Regions from separate parts of the Streptomyces sp. NPDC098781 genome, predicted to be linked through region 2. Evidence: riboswitches for the same ligand, from Rfam matches in the RefSeq annotation. Region 2 holds a riboswitch; the other holds the start of a gene.
The links. A riboswitch is a leader RNA that binds a small molecule or an ion and turns the genes downstream of it on or off. The one in region 2 is predicted to bind glycine.
Positions count from the first base shown of each region.

Region 1: linked by a shared signal. The riboswitch ahead of gcvP (aminomethyl-transferring glycine dehydrogenase) and the one ahead of gcvT (glycine cleavage system aminomethyltransferase GcvT) in region 2 are both predicted to bind glycine.

Region 1 covers NZ_JBIWAK010000001.1:5,454-14,184, reverse strand. The annotation lists gene gcvP (aminomethyl-transferring glycine dehydrogenase) at 1-2,884, opposite strand, end outside; glycine riboswitch at 3,059-3,154, opposite strand; gene ACIQWG_RS00060 (PRC-barrel domain-containing protein) at 3,269-3,676, shown strand; gene ACIQWG_RS00055 (DNA polymerase IV) at 3,723-5,147, opposite strand; gene ACIQWG_RS00050 (MerR family transcriptional regulator) at 5,189-5,833, opposite strand; gene ACIQWG_RS00045 (bifunctional nuclease family protein) at 6,099-6,572, opposite strand; gene ACIQWG_RS00040 (MerR family transcriptional regulator) at 6,658-7,395, opposite strand; gene ACIQWG_RS00035 (FHA domain-containing protein) at 7,437-8,342, opposite strand; gene ACIQWG_RS00030 (DUF881 domain-containing protein) at 8,404-8,731, opposite strand, start outside.
Region 2 covers NZ_JBIWAK010000004.1:282,829-291,559, forward strand. The annotation lists gene ACIQWG_RS18195 (ABC transporter permease) at 1-734, opposite strand, end outside; gene ACIQWG_RS18200 (enhanced serine sensitivity protein SseB C-terminal domain-containing protein) at 1,106-1,903, opposite strand; gene ACIQWG_RS18205 (enhanced serine sensitivity protein SseB) at 2,065-2,856, opposite strand; gene ACIQWG_RS18210 (AAA family ATPase) at 3,023-3,697, opposite strand; glycine riboswitch at 3,868-3,966, shown strand; gene gcvT (glycine cleavage system aminomethyltransferase GcvT) at 4,131-5,252, shown strand; gene gcvH (glycine cleavage system protein GcvH) at 5,396-5,773, shown strand; gene glyA (serine hydroxymethyltransferase) at 5,790-7,064, shown strand; gene ACIQWG_RS18230 (L-serine ammonia-lyase) at 7,159-8,526, shown strand; gene ACIQWG_RS18235 (glycoside hydrolase family 25 protein) at 8,653-8,731, shown strand, end outside.

The DNA.
Region 1 (8,731 bases), on a different contig from region 2:
AGTCCTCGTACGCGTCCAGCGGCGGGCACGAGCACACCAGGTTCCGGTCGCCGAAGGCCTGGTCGATGCGGCGCACCGGCGGCCAGTACTTCTCGGCGGCCGACACCCCGGCCGGGAACACGGCCTCCGCACGGGTGTACGCGTGCTCCCACTCCCCGCCGAGCGCGTCGGCGGTGTGCGGGGCGTTGTGCAGCGGGTTGTCCTCGGCGGGCCACTGACCCGACCCGACCTTCTCGATCTCCGCACGGATGGCGATCATCGCATCGCAGAACCGGTCGAGTTCGATCAGGTCCTCGGACTCGGTCGGCTCGATCATCAGCGTCCCGGCCACCGGGAACGACATCGTCGGCGCGTGGAAGCCGTAGTCGATGAGCCGCTTGGCCACGTCGTCGACGCTCACGCCGGTCGCCTTGGTCAGCGGCCGCAGGTCGATGATGCACTCGTGCGCGACCAGCCCGCCCGGGCCGGTGTAAAGCACGGGGTAGTGCGGCTCCAGCCGCTTGGCGATGTAGTTGGCGGACAGCACGGCCACCTGCGTGGCGCGCTTCAGCCCCTCGCCGCCCATGAGACGGACGTACGCCCAGGAGATGGGCAGGATGCCCGCGGAGCCCCACGGCGCGGCGGAGATCGGGCCGACACCCGTCTCCGGACCGGCGGCGGGCTGGAGCGGGTGGTTGGGCAGGTACGGCGCCAGGTGCGCGCGCACACCGACCGGGCCGACACCCGGACCGCCGCCGCCGTGCGGAATGCAGAAGGTCTTGTGCAGGTTCAGGTGCGAGACGTCACCGCCGAAGTGCCCGGGCTTGGCGAGCCCCACCAGCGCGTTGAGGTTCGCGCCGTCGACGTACACCTGCCCGCCGGCCTCGTGTACCTGCGCGCAGATGTCGGCGACGTGCTCCTCGAACACACCGTGCGTCGACGGGTACGTGATCATCAGCACGGACAGCTCGTCGCGGTGCTTCTCGATCTTGGCCCGCAGGTCCTCGACGTCGATCTCGCCGTCCTCGGCGGTCTTCACGACGACGACCTTCATGCCGGCCATGACGGCGCTGGCGGCGTTCGTGCCGTGCGCCGAGGACGGGATGAGGCAGACGGTCCGCTGCTCGTCGCCGTTGGCCCGGTGGTACCCGCGCACCGCGAGCAGCCCGGCCAGCTCACCCTGCGACCCGGCGTTCGGCTGGAGCGAGACCTTGTCGTAGCCGGTGACCTCGGCGAGACGTTCCTCCACCTCACGGATGAGCGTCAGATAGCCCTGCGCCTGCTCGGCGGGCGCGAAGGGGTGCAGCTGCCCGAACTCCGGCCAGGTGACCGGCTCCATCTCGGTGGTCGCGTTGAGCTTCATCGTGCAGGAGCCCAGCGGGATCATGCCGCGGTCCAGCGCGTAGTCCCGGTCCGCCAGCCGGCGCAGATAGCGCAGCATCGCGGTCTCGGAGCGGTGCTGGTGGAAGACGGGGTGCGTGAGGTAGTCGTCGCCGCGCAGCAGGTCGCCCGGAAGGGTGTCCTCGGTCGCCGCGTCCAGTGCCTCGATGTCCCCCTCGACCCCGAACGCCGTCCATACGGCGCCCAGCTGGGCCCGCGCGGTGGTCTCGTCGCAGGCGACGGAGACGTGGTCGGCGTCGACGAGGCGCAGGTTGACGCCGTTCTGGCGGGCGGCGGCGACCACCTGGGCGGCCTTTCCGGGCATCCGCGCGGTCAGCGTGTCGAAGTAGGAACCGTGCACGACCTCGACGCCACCGGCCGTGAGCCCCGCGGCGAGGATCGAGGCGTAACGGTGGGTGCGCCGCGCGATGCCCTTGAGCCCCTCGGGCCCGTGGTAGACGGCGTACATCCCGGCCATCACGGCCAGCAGCACCTGAGCGGTACAGATGTTGCTGGTCGCCTTCTCGCGCCGGATGTGCTGCTCACGCGTCTGGAGAGCGAGCCGGTAGGCCTTGTTCCCGTCGGCGTCCACGGACACGCCCACGAGCCGCCCCGGCAGGCTGCGCGCGAACTTCTCGTGCACGGCCATGTAGCCGGCGTGCGGACCGCCGAAGCCCATCGGCACACCGAACCGCTGCGTCGTGCCGACCGCGATGTCCGCCCCGAGCTCGCCGGGCGACCGCAGCAGGGTGAGCGCGAGCAGATCCGCGGCGACGGTGACGAGCGCACCCAGCTCGTGGGCCTGCTCGATGACGGGCTTGATGTCCCGTACGACACCGGAGGCGCCCGGGTACTGAAGGAGCACGCCGGTGATCTCACGCGAGGCGATCTCGGCCGGAATGCCGTCGCTGAGGTCGGCGACCACGACCTCCACCCCGGTGGGCTCGGCGCGGGTCTCGATCACGGCGATCGTCTGCGGAAGCACATCCGCGTCGACCAGGAAGAGACCCTTCTTGTTCCGGCCCATGCGCCGTGACAGGGCCATGGCCTCGGCCGCCGCGGTCCCCTCGTCCAGCAGCGAGGCACCGGACGTCGGCAGTCCGGTGAGCTCGGCGACCATGGTCTGGAAGTTCAGCAGGGCTTCGAGCCGTCCCTGCGAGATCTCCGGCTGGTACGGCGTGTAGGCGGTGTACCAGGCCGGGTTCTCCATGACATTCCGCAGGATGACCGGCGGCGTGAAGGTGCCGTAGTACCCGAGCCCGATCATCGAGTCCAGCACCTGGTTGCGGTCGGCGAGCGACCGCAGCTCGGCCAGCACCTCGGGCTCGGTACGCGCCCCGGGCAGGTCGAGGGAGTCGGCGTTCTTGATCACGTCCGGCACCGCGGCGGCGGTCAGTTCGTCCAGCGAGCCGTACCCGACCTGGGCGAGCATCTTGGCCCGAGCCTCATGATCAGGGCCGATGTGGCGCTGCTCGAAGGGGATACCCTGCTCGAGCTCGGAGAGCGGAATGCGGTGGGCGGTCATTGCGGAGGCCTCCTGGTCTGACGACCTTCGAGGGGCACCACGGCGCGGGTACCCGAACGGCCTCCCCCTCTGTCATCTCAACCTGAGAGCTTCACCGGACAGCCCGAAGGCCGTCGGCTTTCACCGTCGGTGAGAGCGGAAGCCGTCGACACCCGCCCTGCTTTCCAGAGTGACCTCGTCCGTGCGGTACGTGAGCCTGAGAGATTCCGGGGAGGATTTGCTCCTTCGGCGCCTCCGGTGTTCTCCGGAGGACTCTCCCGCACGGGGTCAGCAGCCGCTAGTCAGCCTACCAGCGAGGTCGGCGCACGGACCTTCAAGTGGCCGCTCTCACCAATCTGCCTTTTCGTAGTGCTTACGGATGAGTTGCGACCAAGTGGAGGGCCCGTGCAGACCGACATCGATCCGCGCAATCTGATCGGCCGCAAGGCCTTCGACCGCAACGGCACCAAGATCGGCACCATCGACGAGGTCTATCTCGACGACGCGACGGGAGTGCCGGAATGGGCGGCGATACGCACGGGCCTGTTCTCCCGGGACGCCTTCGTACCCCTGGAGCCCAGCGAACTGGTGGAGGGCACCCTCCACGTCCCCTTCGACCGCACCCTGATCAAGGACGCCCCCGACTTCGGGGTGGGCCGCCACCTTTCCCCCGAACAGGAACTCCAGCTCTACCACCACTACGGCCTCGACGTCGCCGCCTCGCCCCCACCGCCCGACCGGGACTTCGGCAAACTGGCGGGCGCGGAGGATCCCGACAACAACGGCCCGAAGACCACTCACCCGCACCCCTGAGGGCGCACAACGGCGGCTCCGGTACGCCCCAGCGCCCCCGCCCGCCCTACCCATGCGCCACAGGCGGCTCCTGCGCCCCCAGTCCCCCGCCGGCACCGGTCGCGGCTCCCTCGCCGCCCTCATCTCGTCCGGACCGCCCCTCCACCAACGGCAGGGGCTCCGCGGCCTCCAGGTCCGGGTCCTCGACCCGGAACGTCCGCACCCGCCCCGGCTCCGACCAGGGCGTCTCGAACCGCACCGTCACCCGTCCCAGCCCGCTCCCCTGCACCCACCCGTGCCCGAACTCGGCGTGCCGCACATCGTGCCCCGCGTGCCACCGCCGCTCGGTCACGTCCTCGGCGTGCCCCGCGGCCGCCGCCTCTTCCTCACCGTGCTCCGCCGCCTCCTCCACCCGCTCCCCCGCGGCCTGCGCGAACAGATCCTCCTGCGTGTAGTCGGCCAGCCCGCTGACCCCGACCCCGAGCAGCCGTACGCCACCCGTCGTGTCCACGGAATCGAGCAGCCGGGCGGCCGCCTCCCGGACCACGCCCGGATCGTCCGTGGGGCCGCGCAAGGTCTCGGACCGGGTCAAGGTCGAGAAGTCGTACCGCCGCACCTTGAGCACGATCGTCCGCCCGGACAACCCGGCACCCCGCAACCTGCGCACACAGCGGTCCGCCAGCCGCTGGACCTCCAACCCCACCCGCACCCGGTCGTGGATGTCCACGTCATAGGTGTCCTCGACCGACACCGACTTGGCCTCCCGCTCGGCCACCACGGGCCGCTCGTCGTGCGCCAGGGCCATCGCGTACAGGGCGTGCCCATGCGCCTTGCCCAGCAGCCGGACGAGCTCGTCCTCACCCGCCTCGGCGATCTCCTCGACTGTGTGGATGCCGGCCCGCCGCAGATGGTCCCCGGTCGCCGGGCCCACCCCGGGCAGGGTCCGCACCGACATCGGCCCGAGCATCGCCCGCTCGGTGCCCGGCTCGATCACCACCAGCCCGTCGGGCTTGGCCTCCTCTGAGGCGATCTTCGCGAGCATCTTGGACGCGGCCAGCCCCACCGACCCCGCCAGCCCCGTGCCGGCCCGTATGTCGGCCCGCAGCTTCGCTCCCACCAGCCGCGCCGACGCCTCATCCCAGGCCGCGTCCCCGGCCTCCAGATCCACGAACGCCTCATCCAGGCTCAGTGGCTCCACCAGCGGCGACAGCTCGCGCAGCAGCGCCATCACCTGCTCGCTGATGTCGCGGTAGATCCCGAAGCGCGGCACGAGATACGCGGCATTCGGCGCCAGCCGACGCGCCTGCCCCATGGGCATCGCCGAGTGCACCCCGAAGACCCTGGCCTCGTAGGAGGCGGTGGCGACGACGCCCCGCGGCCCGAGCCCGCCCACGATCACGGCCTTCCCGCGCAGGCTCGGCTTGGATGCCTGCTCCACCGAGGCGTAGAAGGCATCCATGTCGAGATGCAGGATCGTGGGCGCGTTTCTCACACCTCTGATGCTGCCTCACGCCACTGACAATGACCTGGGGGTCAGACCGCCCGGTTGCGCCGCCGAGCCAGCTCGTCCGCCGGGTTGTGCCCGACGAGCGTCTCGCCGGTGTCGATCCGCTCCCCGTGCAGCTGCGAGAGCGCGCTCTCGACGTCCCGCCACACCACGCCCACCGCGATACCGAAGATCCCCTGCCCGCCCTGGAGCAGCGCGTGCACCTCGTCGGGCGACGTGCACTCGTACACCGTCGCGCCGTCGCTCATCAGCGTCATGCGCTCGAGATCGCGAAAGCCCCGCTCCCGCAGATGCTGAACGGCGGTGCGGATGTTCTGGAGCGACACACCGGTGTCGAGGAAGCGCTTGACGATCTTCAGGACGACGACGTCCCGGAAGCTGTACAGCCGCTGCGTCCCCGACCCGTAAGCGGGCCGCACGCTCGGCTCGACCAGGCCGGTGCGGGCCCAGTAGTCCAATTGCCGGTATGTGATGCCGGCGGCCGCACACGCCGTCGGACCGCGATACCCGATCTCCTCGGTCGCCATGGACGCCGCCCCTCCGCCGCTGCTCGGCACGGCCGTCGGTCGCTGCGAAGCGTGATCCGCGATGCCGTGAAGCGGGTACGGTCCGCTCGCCCCGAGACTGCGCTCGGGAACTCCCCCAGCCGTACCGTCGCCGCTGCTTCTCACGCCGACCTCCGTCCTTGACCTGCCTTCTCGACGGTAGGCAGTCACCCGGGGTGCGTCAACGATCGCCACACTCGGCACGCCGAGTGATAATCACCCTGAGAGTGGTTTCCCGTACCCCACCGCGGGGAAAGGCTAGCCGAATGCGCTCGGGGCAGGGCTCAGGACGCTCTCGCTCGCCGCTGGCATTTGCCGGCATTCGAGCCGTGACCGGCTGTGGGCCGTACCCTCACGGACCGAGAGTCCGCCCGGCACCACCCACACGACCTCACTGACTGCTGGTGCCGAAGTCCTCCGGCGAGATCTGGTCGAGGAACTCGCGGAACTTCTCCACCTCGTCCTCCTGCTCGTCCGGGATCGCGATGCCGGCGTCGTCCAGCACCCCGTCGCTGCCGTAGATCGGCGTTCCGGTGCGCAGGGCCAGCGCTATGGCATCGGAGGGGCGGGCACTCACCTCGACGCCGCTGGCGAAGACCAGCTCGGCGTAGAACACGCCTTCACGGAGGTCCGTGATGCGTACTTCGGTGAGCTCCTGACCGACGGCCTCCAGCACGTCCTTGAACAGGTCGTGGGTCAGCGGTCGCGCGGGGGCCATGCCCTGCTGGGCGAAGGCGATCGCCGTCGCCTCCCCCGGTCCGATCCAGATGGGGAGGTAACGGTCGCCTCCCACTTCGCGCAGGAGCACGATCGGTTGGTTGGAGGGCATTTCGACCCGGACACCTACGACATCGAGCTCGTTCACACAGCAACCCTAGGCCGTGCTCGGGACGTTTGGGTAGTCGGGCCGGGAACGGGTGGCCGATCCGGCCTCCCTGTGCTTGTCCCGCTCAGGGCAGCCGCACCCCGAGGGCGGTCTGCACCAGCGCGGCGTGCAGCTTCACGGTGAGCCCGGCCAGCTCCTTGGCACGCGCCTCGGCATGTGCCCTGGTCTGGGGGTTGCGGTGGCGGCGCAGCGGCGCCACGACCTGGTCCACGAGCCCGGCCTCACGGTCGGCGGCGGCCTTCATCACCCGAAGATGCCTTGGCTCGATCCCGAACCGCCCCAGCTCGGCCACGAGCGAGGCCACATTCACTGCCTCCGCGTCGTACGCCCCGTCCGGCAACGCAGTGATCAGCCCGTACGACTCCCACTCCGCGAGTTCCCGCTCACCGATCTCGGCGGCCGCGAGCAGCTCGGCCCGACCGATCCTGGCCGGGGCGGGCCCCTCCACGGGCTCCAGGACCGTTTCTCCGTCCCGCTGGCGGCACACGGCCGGCAGCGGTGCCGCCTCGCCCCGCTCCATGGCGTCAAGGTGCTCCCGGATCACCTTGAGCGGCAGATAGTGGTCACGCTGCATCCGCAGGACGTGACCGAGCCGCTCGACGTCCTGCGCGCTGAACTTCCGATACCCCGAGGGGGTCCGCCGGGGCTCGACCAGGCCTTCCGACTCCAGGAAACGGATCTTGGAGATGGTGATGTCAGGGAACTCGTCGCGCAGCACGTTCAGCACCGTGCCGATGCTCATCAGCCGACCGTCCGTGGCGGCGGTGCCGTGCCTGGCACCGCCGCTCGGTGTTTTCAGCATGGACCTTCCCTGGGTCTCCCCGGACGGACTCCGGGGGAGGGTCAGTAGCCCCGCTGGCTCGCGTAGAAGACCAGCCGGTACTTGCCGATCTGCACCTCGTCACCGTTGTTCAGGGCGACCTGGTCGATCCGCTCGCGGTTGACGTACGTGCCGTTCAGGCTGCCGACGTCGGCCACCGTGAACGAGCCGTCCTGAAGGCGGCGGAACTCCACGTGCCGGCGCGAGACCGTCACGTCGTCCAGGAAGATGTCGCTCTGTGGGTGGCGTCCGGCCGTGGTCAGATCGCCGTCCAGGAGGAACCGGCTGCCCGAGTTCGGGCCGCGGCGCACCACCAGGAGCGCGGAGCCCAGCGGCAGCGCGTCGACGGCCGCCTGGGCCTCGGGCGAGAGCGCCGGGATCTGCGTCTGACCGGTGGCTTCGGCGTCGTAGGCCTCGAGACCGGAGATGGAGATCGTGGAGGTCGTCTCGGACGGACGCTCCGGCGTCGCGCCGGCTCGCAGCGGGGCGCCGCAGTTGGAGCAGAAGCGGCTGTTCTCCGCGTTGCGGTTACCGCACCTCGTACACACCAGGGCCGACATCGGGGAAAACCCTCCACCCGTACTTGAGGCTGACGGTTGCCCGAAACCTATGCCGCCGGACTGGCCAGGGTCAACCGACGGCGCGCCCTGACCTCCCGAAATGTCACCGCCCGGACCAGGCACCTGGTCCCTGAACAGTGGGCGCTGGACGTCCTCGTCCCCCTGTGCGCGGTGACGAGCGGTCGCGTTGGCGTTGTCCTCTCGCGCGCTCTTGCCGAACAACTTCGCAAACAACTTCACGGGCGATTCCCCTTGACCGAAACAGACCCGCCCGTGGGGCAGGACGAACCCTGACTGCACTCTCTGGCCGACCCGGACATCTTCACAACGTCCGTCTGCACCTGACAGTTTCCACCACGCACCACCCATTCGGTGCGCCGACCCCCCGCAACCTCATGCCCTCCTCGGACGTCCCCCATGCACCGTCGGTTCACTGGGAGGACGACCGAGCGTAGTCAGGCCGCTTCGCCGCTCGCAAGGCGTCCACGACGATCTTGTCCGACTGCTCGATCGTCACGGTGGCCTGCTCCTTCTCCAGGGTCTGCACCACGCCTCCAGGAATGTTGAGCGCCGGCTCGAGGTCCTGCGGTTTGCCGATGACCTTGAAACGATAGGGGGCGTTGATCTTGTTCCCGTCGACGCTCACACCGTTGCCGGAATCCGTCAGATAGGTGCCGGCGACAACGCGTACGTCGTTCACCTGGATCGCCTCGGCACCGGCAGCGCGCAGCTCCTGGATCGCGTCGAGCAGCATGTCC
Region 2 (8,731 bases):
AGTTCCTTGAACAGGATGTAGAGCCGCCCGGCGCCGAGCGATCTGGCCGCCTCGACGTACTCCCGCTCGCGCAGCGAGAGGGTCTGGCCGCGGACCACTCGCCCGATATAGGGCCAGCCGAAGAAACCGATGACCAGGATCATCACGAACAGCCGGACACCGGTACCGCTCAGCCCGAGCATCTCGTTCGGCATGACGGAGACCAGCGCGATGATGAACAGCAGCTGCGGGAAGGCCAGCAGGCCGTCCATGATCCGGCTGATGACGGCGTCGACCCAGCCGCCGAAGAACCCGGCCAGCACGCCCAGGACGGTACCGATGACGACGGCGACCAGCGCGGACAGGAAGCCGACGAGGAGTGAGATCCGGGCGCCGTAGACGATGCGGGCGAAGATGTCGCGACCGTTCACCGGCTCGATACCGAGAAGATGGTCGCCGCTGATGCCGCCGAAGGAACCTGTCGGAGTACCGAACAGCGGGTCGATCAGCTCCTCGTGGTGCGCCTCGGGGTCCTGGCCCACGAGGCTGGTGATCAGCGGCGCGAGCAGGGCGACGGCTATGAGCACGAGCACCACGATGCCGCCCGTCAGGGCGAGCTTGTCCCGCTTCAGGCGCTCCCAGGCGATCCGGCCAAGGGAACGCCCCTGTACCGCCTTTGCGCCTGTGGCCACCGCCGCTTCCTCGGCCGCGCTCGGGGCCGCTTCCGCGGTCGGCTCGTGCAATGGTGCCGTCATGTGGCAGGGACCCCTCTCAACCGGCGTGAGCCGGCCCGCGCTTGCCGCTTGTGGCGGCGTGATCAGTCCGTCGTACTCGTCGTCGTACACAGGGGCGAGCTCCCCTGGAGCGGGAGTCTTCAACGCTTCTGCGTTTTGTTGCCAGAGTTGGCGATGAAAGGATGCGCAACCGTGATGCTGTCTGGGGGGTTCCGTTATCCGAACAGCGGGTAACGATCGGCGGACGCGAGCCAGTTGGGGCGTATGAGGGCGGACCGGGACCTTCCGATCCCATCTACGCGCGAAGATGCGCCTACGAAACCGCAGTCAACGGCCGTGTGCACCTACGAAGTCGGGATGCCGACTGAACGGTAGGTTAGCGCGCCAAATGATCAGTAACGACCCTGTGCCGGAGGGTAACCGTAACCACCGGCGGGTGCCTGCACGGGAGCGGCGTGCGCCTCGCGGTCGTAGAACGGACGGGTGCCCGACCGCATCCACATCGCGACCGGGTCGTCCTCGTCGGACATCGCCACGGTCGACACCGGCAGCCCGTCCGGGACCGCGCCGATCGACTGGAGCATCATCGAGCGCACCGAGTCCACCGCGGGCGGGCTGGTGTCGTACACGTCGAGCCCGATCGCGAGATACGGCGCGCCGAGCGCCGGCTGCACCCAGGCGCGGCGCAGGGAGCGGACGGCCGGGGTGCGGTGGGCGTTCTGCGCGAGCAGGGCGTAGAACTGCGGGATCTCGATGCCGGGCTCGGTCAGCCGCAGCGGTCCGGCGGGCTGGCGGTCCAGGCCGGTGGCGATGCGGCGCAGGTCGAGCCAGGGGATGCCGACGCCGCCGCCCGGGGCGTGCGGGTTCAGCCAGAGTCCGTAGTGGTCGGGGTAGAGGGCGCGGGCCACCTCCACGCCGTCGACCACTTCGTAGCTGCGGTTCCAGCCGCTGGCCGACAGCTCCTGGGCGGAGGTGACGCACGGCGCGTAGCCGTAGCCCTCGACCTCCATGTTTCCGTACTGGGCGTCCGGGGAGCCGGCCTGGCCGTGCCAGAGCAGCATCCAGATCTGGCCGGTGTTCGGGGTCGCGAGCGCGCGCAGGAGGGCCTCGTAGGCGTCGTAGCGCCCGGGGGTCACCTGGCGCAGCATGTGCTCGACCTGTCCGGTCGCAGCGGTGCCGCTCGCGCTCACGTCTTACCGCCTCTTCGGGAAGTTGGCTTTGTGCCCAGCTTAGGCGCTCCGCAGGGAGAGCCGGGGAGAGCCGGGGACTTGATGTCGGCTGCGGGGCGCGGGGCGGGTGTGGCCGGTCGCACCCGCGGGGCGGGCCCGTGTGCCCCGCGCCCCCCGGGTTCTCAGGGTTCCCGCGTGTAGAAGGGCCGCACCCGCTGCCGCATCCACTCGATCACCGGGTCCTGGGCCACGTCCAGCAGCACCAGGTTGACCGGCCAGGCGATCGGCGCGCTGCCCAGCGCGCGGGCGAGGGCGTCCGTGGGGGCGGCGCGCAAGTCGCCCTCCCAGTGGGCGAGTTCCACGCCTATGAACATCACCGGGTCGGCCGTCTCGATCGCGGCCAGACAGCGGCGGGCCGTGGTGACCACGCCGGTCTCGGCGAACGCGGCCGACGCCGCCGCGAGGAAGTCGACCGGGTCGTCCTGCCAGTCGGGCTCGTAGAGCTTGACGCGGCCGCCGGAGGTGAGACCGTCCAGCGGGGTGCGGTTCACCCGGCAGAGCTCGGCTACCGCCGCCGGGGGGAGCGGGAGGCCGACCACACCGTCCGGGTTCAGGGCGATGCCCACCTGCGGGGGCAGACCGCGGGCGAACTCCACTGCCGGGGCGACCGTGTACGACATGTGCGCGCCGACGACCTGGCGGAACTGTTCCTCGGAGCTGAAGACCGGGACGTATCCCTGGCCGTCGATCTCCACGGTGGGCAGGTCCAGCGGGCCGCTGTGCGGGCCGCCGCCGCTGGGCAGGGGCACCCACACGAAGCTGCGGCCGAGCACCTCGACGATCCTCCCGCCCGCCGAGGGCATGCCGAGGGAGGCCGAGAGCACCTCCTCCAACTCGTTGCCGGGCCAACCGCCGTGCGGAAGGAGGTGTGCCGGTGCCGGGAAGTCCGCGGGGAGATCCGCTGGGATGTCCATCTGTCTGACCGCCTGCTGTGAACCACGTCTGTGGCGAAAAGGCTATCCGGTGTCCGGCCCGCGCAGTTCTACGGGCGGTCATCCGGCAGATACGGCCGGTCAGCCCCCGTCCGACGGCCGGCAGCGGCTGCTCGTCCGCCGCCCCGGCCGGGGGTGAGCCGTCACCTCACCCCACGAACCCGATCCGCCGCAGCACATCCACCGCGTCCCGATCCACCAGCACGGCCGAGCCGCACCCCTGCGGCAGATCGCCCTTCGTCACCGAGCGGAGCAGGCGGGCGGCGGCGCGGCGGTGACGCAGGAAGGCGTAGCGCGAGACGCCCCGGCCGCGCTCTCGCTGGCCCTCCAGGGCGGTGCGAGGGGCCACGTCCAGCAGGAGCAGGTGGAGGGTGCCGCCGCGGCGGCGGGCCTCGCGGGCCAGCCAGGCGCGCACCCAGGCCTGCGTACCGCAGTCGTGCACGACGACGCCCTCGCCGGTGCGCAGGGCACGGCGCAGACCGGCGTAGTGGGCGAGGCGGACGAGGGGGCGGTAGACGGTGTAGGGGAGGTAGCCCGGCATCCGGGCGTCCCAGCGGTCCCGGGTGTCCTGGGAGTCGACACGGATGCCCTTCACCGTCCGCTTCATCAGCGTGGACTTGCCGCTGCCGGGCAGACCGGTGATGACGACGAGGTCCCTGGGGCCGAAGAGCAAGGCGTGCGGGCTGTGACCGGAGCGCTCGCGCAGATCGCGGACCACGGGCGCTGGGCACGTGGCGCGGGCCTCGGCGGCCGGGGCGGCGGGCTGCTTGGGCAGCGCGAGGCCCGAGCTCGTCGCGTACGCCGTGGTGCGGTTCACCGTCATCGTCCTCCTCCGGGGTCAGGATTCCCCATCCCCACTGAGCGTAAAGAGAAGGTAATAGAGGATCTCCCGTATTTTCGTTCGCTTCCTGCCACAAGCCGGTTACAGAGACGCCCCTGCCGTCGACGAGCCCGGCATGCAATGATGGCGGCGCCAACTGCATACCGGCCGTTTGAATCCGCGCGGGAGAGTCCCCGGCAGTGCATCGCCAGGGCGCCGAAGGAGCAAGTCCCTCCCTTGAATCTCTCAGGCCCCGTTACCGCGCGGGCGAGGCACATCTGAAAAGCGAGTCACCCCTTTTCGCGAGAACAGGCGTGGCTCCACCCAAGGTGCAAGCCGTGATCGTCCCCGTGGCGGTCGTGGCGAACCTCTCAGGTTCCGATGACAGATGGGGAGGAACGACCTCGCCCGTCCTGCCTTGGGAGACGACCGTCCGATGAGCAGCAGCACCGCACCCCGTCGTACCGCGCTCGATGCCCTGCATCGCTCGCTCGGCGCGACGATGACCGACTTCGCCGGCTGGGACATGCCCCTGCGCTACGGCTCCGAACGCGACGAGCACAACGCCGTGCGGACCAGGGCCGGGCTCTTCGATCTCTCCCACATGGGCGAGATCACCGTCACCGGCCCGCAGGCCGCCGCCCTGCTGAACCACGCCCTGGTCGGCAACATCGGCTCCGTCGGCGTCGGCCGCGCCCGCTACACGATGATCTGCCAGGCCGACGGCGGCATCCTCGACGACCTGATCGTCTACCGGCTCGCCGAGACCGAGTACATGATCGTCGCCAATGCCTCCAACGCCCAGGTCGTGCTCGACGCGGTCACCGAGCGCGCCGCCGGCTTCGACGCCGAGGTGCGCGACGACCGCGACGCGTACGCGCTGCTCGCCGTCCAGGGCCCCGAGTCGCCCGGCATCCTGAAGTCGCTGACCGACGCCGACCTCGACGGCCTGAAGTACTACGCCGGCCTGCCCGGCACCGTCGCCGGCGTCCCCGCGCTGATCGCCCGTACGGGCTACACCGGCGAGGACGGCTTCGAGCTGTTCGTGAAGCCGGAGCACGCCGTGGAGCTGTGGCAGGCGCTGACCAAGGCGGGCGAGGGCGCCGGTCTGGTGCCCTGCGGGCTGTCCTGCCGGGACACGCTCCGGCTGGAGGCGGGCATGCCGCTGTACGGCAACGAGCTGTCGACCTCCCTCACCCCCTTCGACGCCGGGCTCGGCCGGGTGGTGAAGTTCGAGAAGGAGGGCGACTTCGTCGGGCGCGAGGCGCTGTCCGAGGCCGCCGAGCGTGCCTCCGAGAACCCGCCGCGGGTCCTGGTCGGCCTGATCGCCGAGGGGCGTCGCGTCCCGCGCGCCGGGTACCCGGTCGTCGTCGGCGGCGAGGTCATCGGCGAGGTCACCTCCGGCGCGCCCTCCCCCACCCTGGGCAAGCCCATCGCCATGGCCTACGTCGACGCCGCGCACTCGGCGCCCGGCACGGCCGGTGTCGGCGTGGACATCCGCGGCAGCCACGAGCCGTACGAGGTCGTGGCGCTGCCGTTCTACAAGCGCCAGAAGTAGCAGCAGAAGCGGCGAAGACAGCGCCGGAAAGTAGAGACTGACAGCGGCGCCCGCGTGACCCTGGGCACATTTCCGCTGCTCACGCACGTTTCCATCGGTCCCCCATTCATCACCACTCCCGCGCGTACAGGAGAATTCAGGCCATGAGCAACCCCCAGCAGCTGCGCTACAGCAAGGAGCACGAGTGGCTGTCGGCCGCCGAGGACGGCGTCTCGACGGTCGGCATCACCGAGTTCGCGGCCAACGCGCTCGGCGACGTCGTCTACGCCCAGCTCCCCGAGGTCGGCACGACGGTGACCGCGGGTGAGACCTGCGGTGAGCTGGAGTCGACCAAGTCCGTCTCCGACCTGTACTCCCCGGTCACCGGCGAGATCACCGAGATCAACGAGGACGTGGTGAACGACCCGGCGCTGGTGAACTCCGCGCCCTTCGAGGGCGGCTGGCTGTTCAAGATCCGGGTCACGGAGGAGCCGGCCGACCTGCTGTCCGCCGACGAGTACGTCACCCACACCGCCGGCTGAGGAGATACATCCCCTTATGTCTGACAAGTCTCTTCTCAACACGCCCCTGCACGAGCTGGACCCGGCGATCGCCGCCGCGCTCGACGCCGAGCTGGAGCGCCAGCAGTCCACGCTGGAGATGATCGCCTCCGAGAACTTCGCGCCGGTCGCGGTGATGGAGGCGCAGGGCTCGGTCGCCACCAACAAGTACGCCGAGGGCTACCCCGGCCGCCGCTACTACGGCGGCTGCGAGCACGTCGACGTCGCCGAGCAGATCGCCATCGACCGGGTGAAGGAGCTGTTCGGCGCCGAGTACGCCAACGTCCAGCCGCACTCGGGCGCCTCCGCCAACCAGGCCGCCCTGTTCGCGCTGGCCCAGCCCGGCGACACGATCCTCGGCCTGGACCTGGCGCACGGCGGCCACCTCACGCACGGGATGCGGCTGAACTTCTCCGGCAAGCAGTTCAAGGTCGTCCCGTACCACGTGGACACCGAGACCGGCCTGGTCGACATGGCCGAGGTCGAGAAGCTCGCCAAGGAGCACCGGCCCAAGGTGATCATCGCCGGCTGGTCGGCGTACCCGCGGAAGCTGGACTTCGCCGAGTTCCGCCGGATCGCCGACGAGGTCGAGGCGTACCTGTGGGTCGACATGGCCCACTTCGCCGGTCTGGTCGCGGCGGGCCTGCACCCGAACCCGGTGGAGCACGCGGACGTCGTCACGTCCACCACCCACAAGACGCTGGGCGGCCCGCGCGGCGGCATCATCCTCGCGAAGAAGGACTTCGCCAAGAAGCTGAACTCCTCCGTCTTCCCGGGCTTCCAGGGCGGCCCCCTGGAGCACGTGATCGCGGCGAAGGCGGTCTCCTTCAAGGTCGCGGCCTCGGAGGAGTTCAAGGAGCGCCAGCGCCGCACGGTGGACGGCGCGCGTCTCCTCGCCGAGCGCCTGACGGCGCCGGACGCCCGCGAGGCCGGTGTGAACGTCCTGTCCGGTGGCACGGACGTGCACCTGATCCTCGTCGACCTGCGCGAGTCCGAGCTGGACGGCCAGCAGGCCGAGGACCGCCTCCACGAGGTCGGCATCACGGTCAACCGCAACGCCGTCCCGAACGACCCGCGCCCGCCGATGGTGACGTCGGGTCTGCGCATCGGCACGCCCGCCCTGGCCACCCGCGGCTTCACGGCCGAGGACTTCGCCGAGGTCGCGGACGTCATCGCCGAGACGCTCAAGCCGTCGTACGACGTCACGGCGCTCAAGGCCCGGGTCAAGGCGCTCGCCGACAAGCACCCGCTGTACCCCGGTCTGAACAAGTAGTTCCTTTTTGTGGGGTGTCCCGCACACTGGTCGGTGAGCGGGCGGGACACCCCGCGGAAACCTTTCGCACCACCCCCGTATTGAGGAGTCCCCCGTGGCCATCTCGGTCTTCGACCTGTTCTCGATCGGCATCGGCCCGTCCAGCTCCCACACGGTCGGCCCGATGCGCGCGGCACGCATGTTCGCGCACCGCCTGCGCAACGAGGACGTGCTGTCCTCGGTGGCGTCCATACGCTCCGAGCTGTACGGCTCGCTCGGCGCGACCGGCCACGGCCACGGCACCCCGAAGGCCGTCCTGCTCGGCCTGGAGGGCGCCTCGCCGCGCTCGGTGGACGTGGAGACGGCGGACGACCGGGTCGAGAAGATCAAGTCGGAGGGCCGCCTCAGGCTCCTCGACGAGCACGAGATCCCCTTCGACTTCGACAACCACCTCGTACTGCACCGACGCAAGACGCTGCCCTACCACGCGAACGGCATGACGCTGTGGGCGTACGACGCCTCCGGCGCGGAGCTCATGTCCAAGACGTACTACTCGGTGGGCGGCGGCTTCGTCGTGGACGAGGACGCGGTCGGCGCGGACCGCATCAAGCTCGACGACACGGTCCTGAAGTACCCGTTCCGCACGGGCGACGAGCTGCTGCGTCTGACGCAGGAGACGGGCCTGTCGATCTCCGCGCTGATGCTGGAGAACGAGCGGGCCTGGCGCACCGAGGAGGAGATCCGCGAGGGCCTGCTGGAGATCTGGCGGGTGATGCGGGAGTGCGTGTCCCGGGGCATGTCGCGCGAGGGCATCCTGCCGGGCGGTCTGAAGGTCCGCCGCCGGGCCGCGAACACCGCCCGCAAGCTGCGCTCCGAGGGCGACCCGAAGGCGCTCGCCATGGAGTGGATCACGCTCTACGCGATGGCCGTGAACGAGGAGAACGCGGCCGGCGGCAGGGTCGTGACGGCCCCCACCAACGGCGCGGCCGGCATCATCCCCGCGGTGCTGCACTACTACATCAACTTCGTGCCGGGCGCGGACGAGGAGGGCGTGGTCCGCTTCCTGCTCGCCGCGGGCGCGATCGGCATGCTCTTCAAGGAGAACGCGTCCATCTCCGGCGCCGAGGTCGGCTGCCAGGGCGAGGTCGGCTCGGCCTGCTCGATGGCGGCGGGTGCCCTGGCCGAGGTGCTCGGCGGTTCCCCGGAGCAGGTCGAGAACGCCGCTGAGATCGGCATGGAGCACAACCTCGGTCTCACCTGTGACCCCGTCGGCGGCCTGGTCCAGATCCCCTGCATCGAGCGCAACGGCATGGCCGCGGTCAAGGCGGTCACCGCGGCCCGCATGGCCATGCGCGGCGACGGCTCCCACAAGGTGTCCCTGGACAAGGTCATCAAGACCATGAAGGACACGGGCGCGGACATGTCGGTCAAGTACAAGGAGACGGCGCGGGGCGGGCTGGCGGTCAACATCATCGAGTGCTGACCGGCCTCGACCGGACCGGCGTCGAATGTTGACAATTCCACGTCAGGTACGCGTCAGCCGTGGCACGGTGGGGCATACAGCCAGTCCAACTCCTCTCCCCCCACCGGCACTTCCGGGAGTCCCCCCATGATCCGCGGCATCGACGTCAGCGCGTACCAGTCCTCGTCCTACAGCACCGACGGCCTCTCCTTCGTCTTCATCAAGG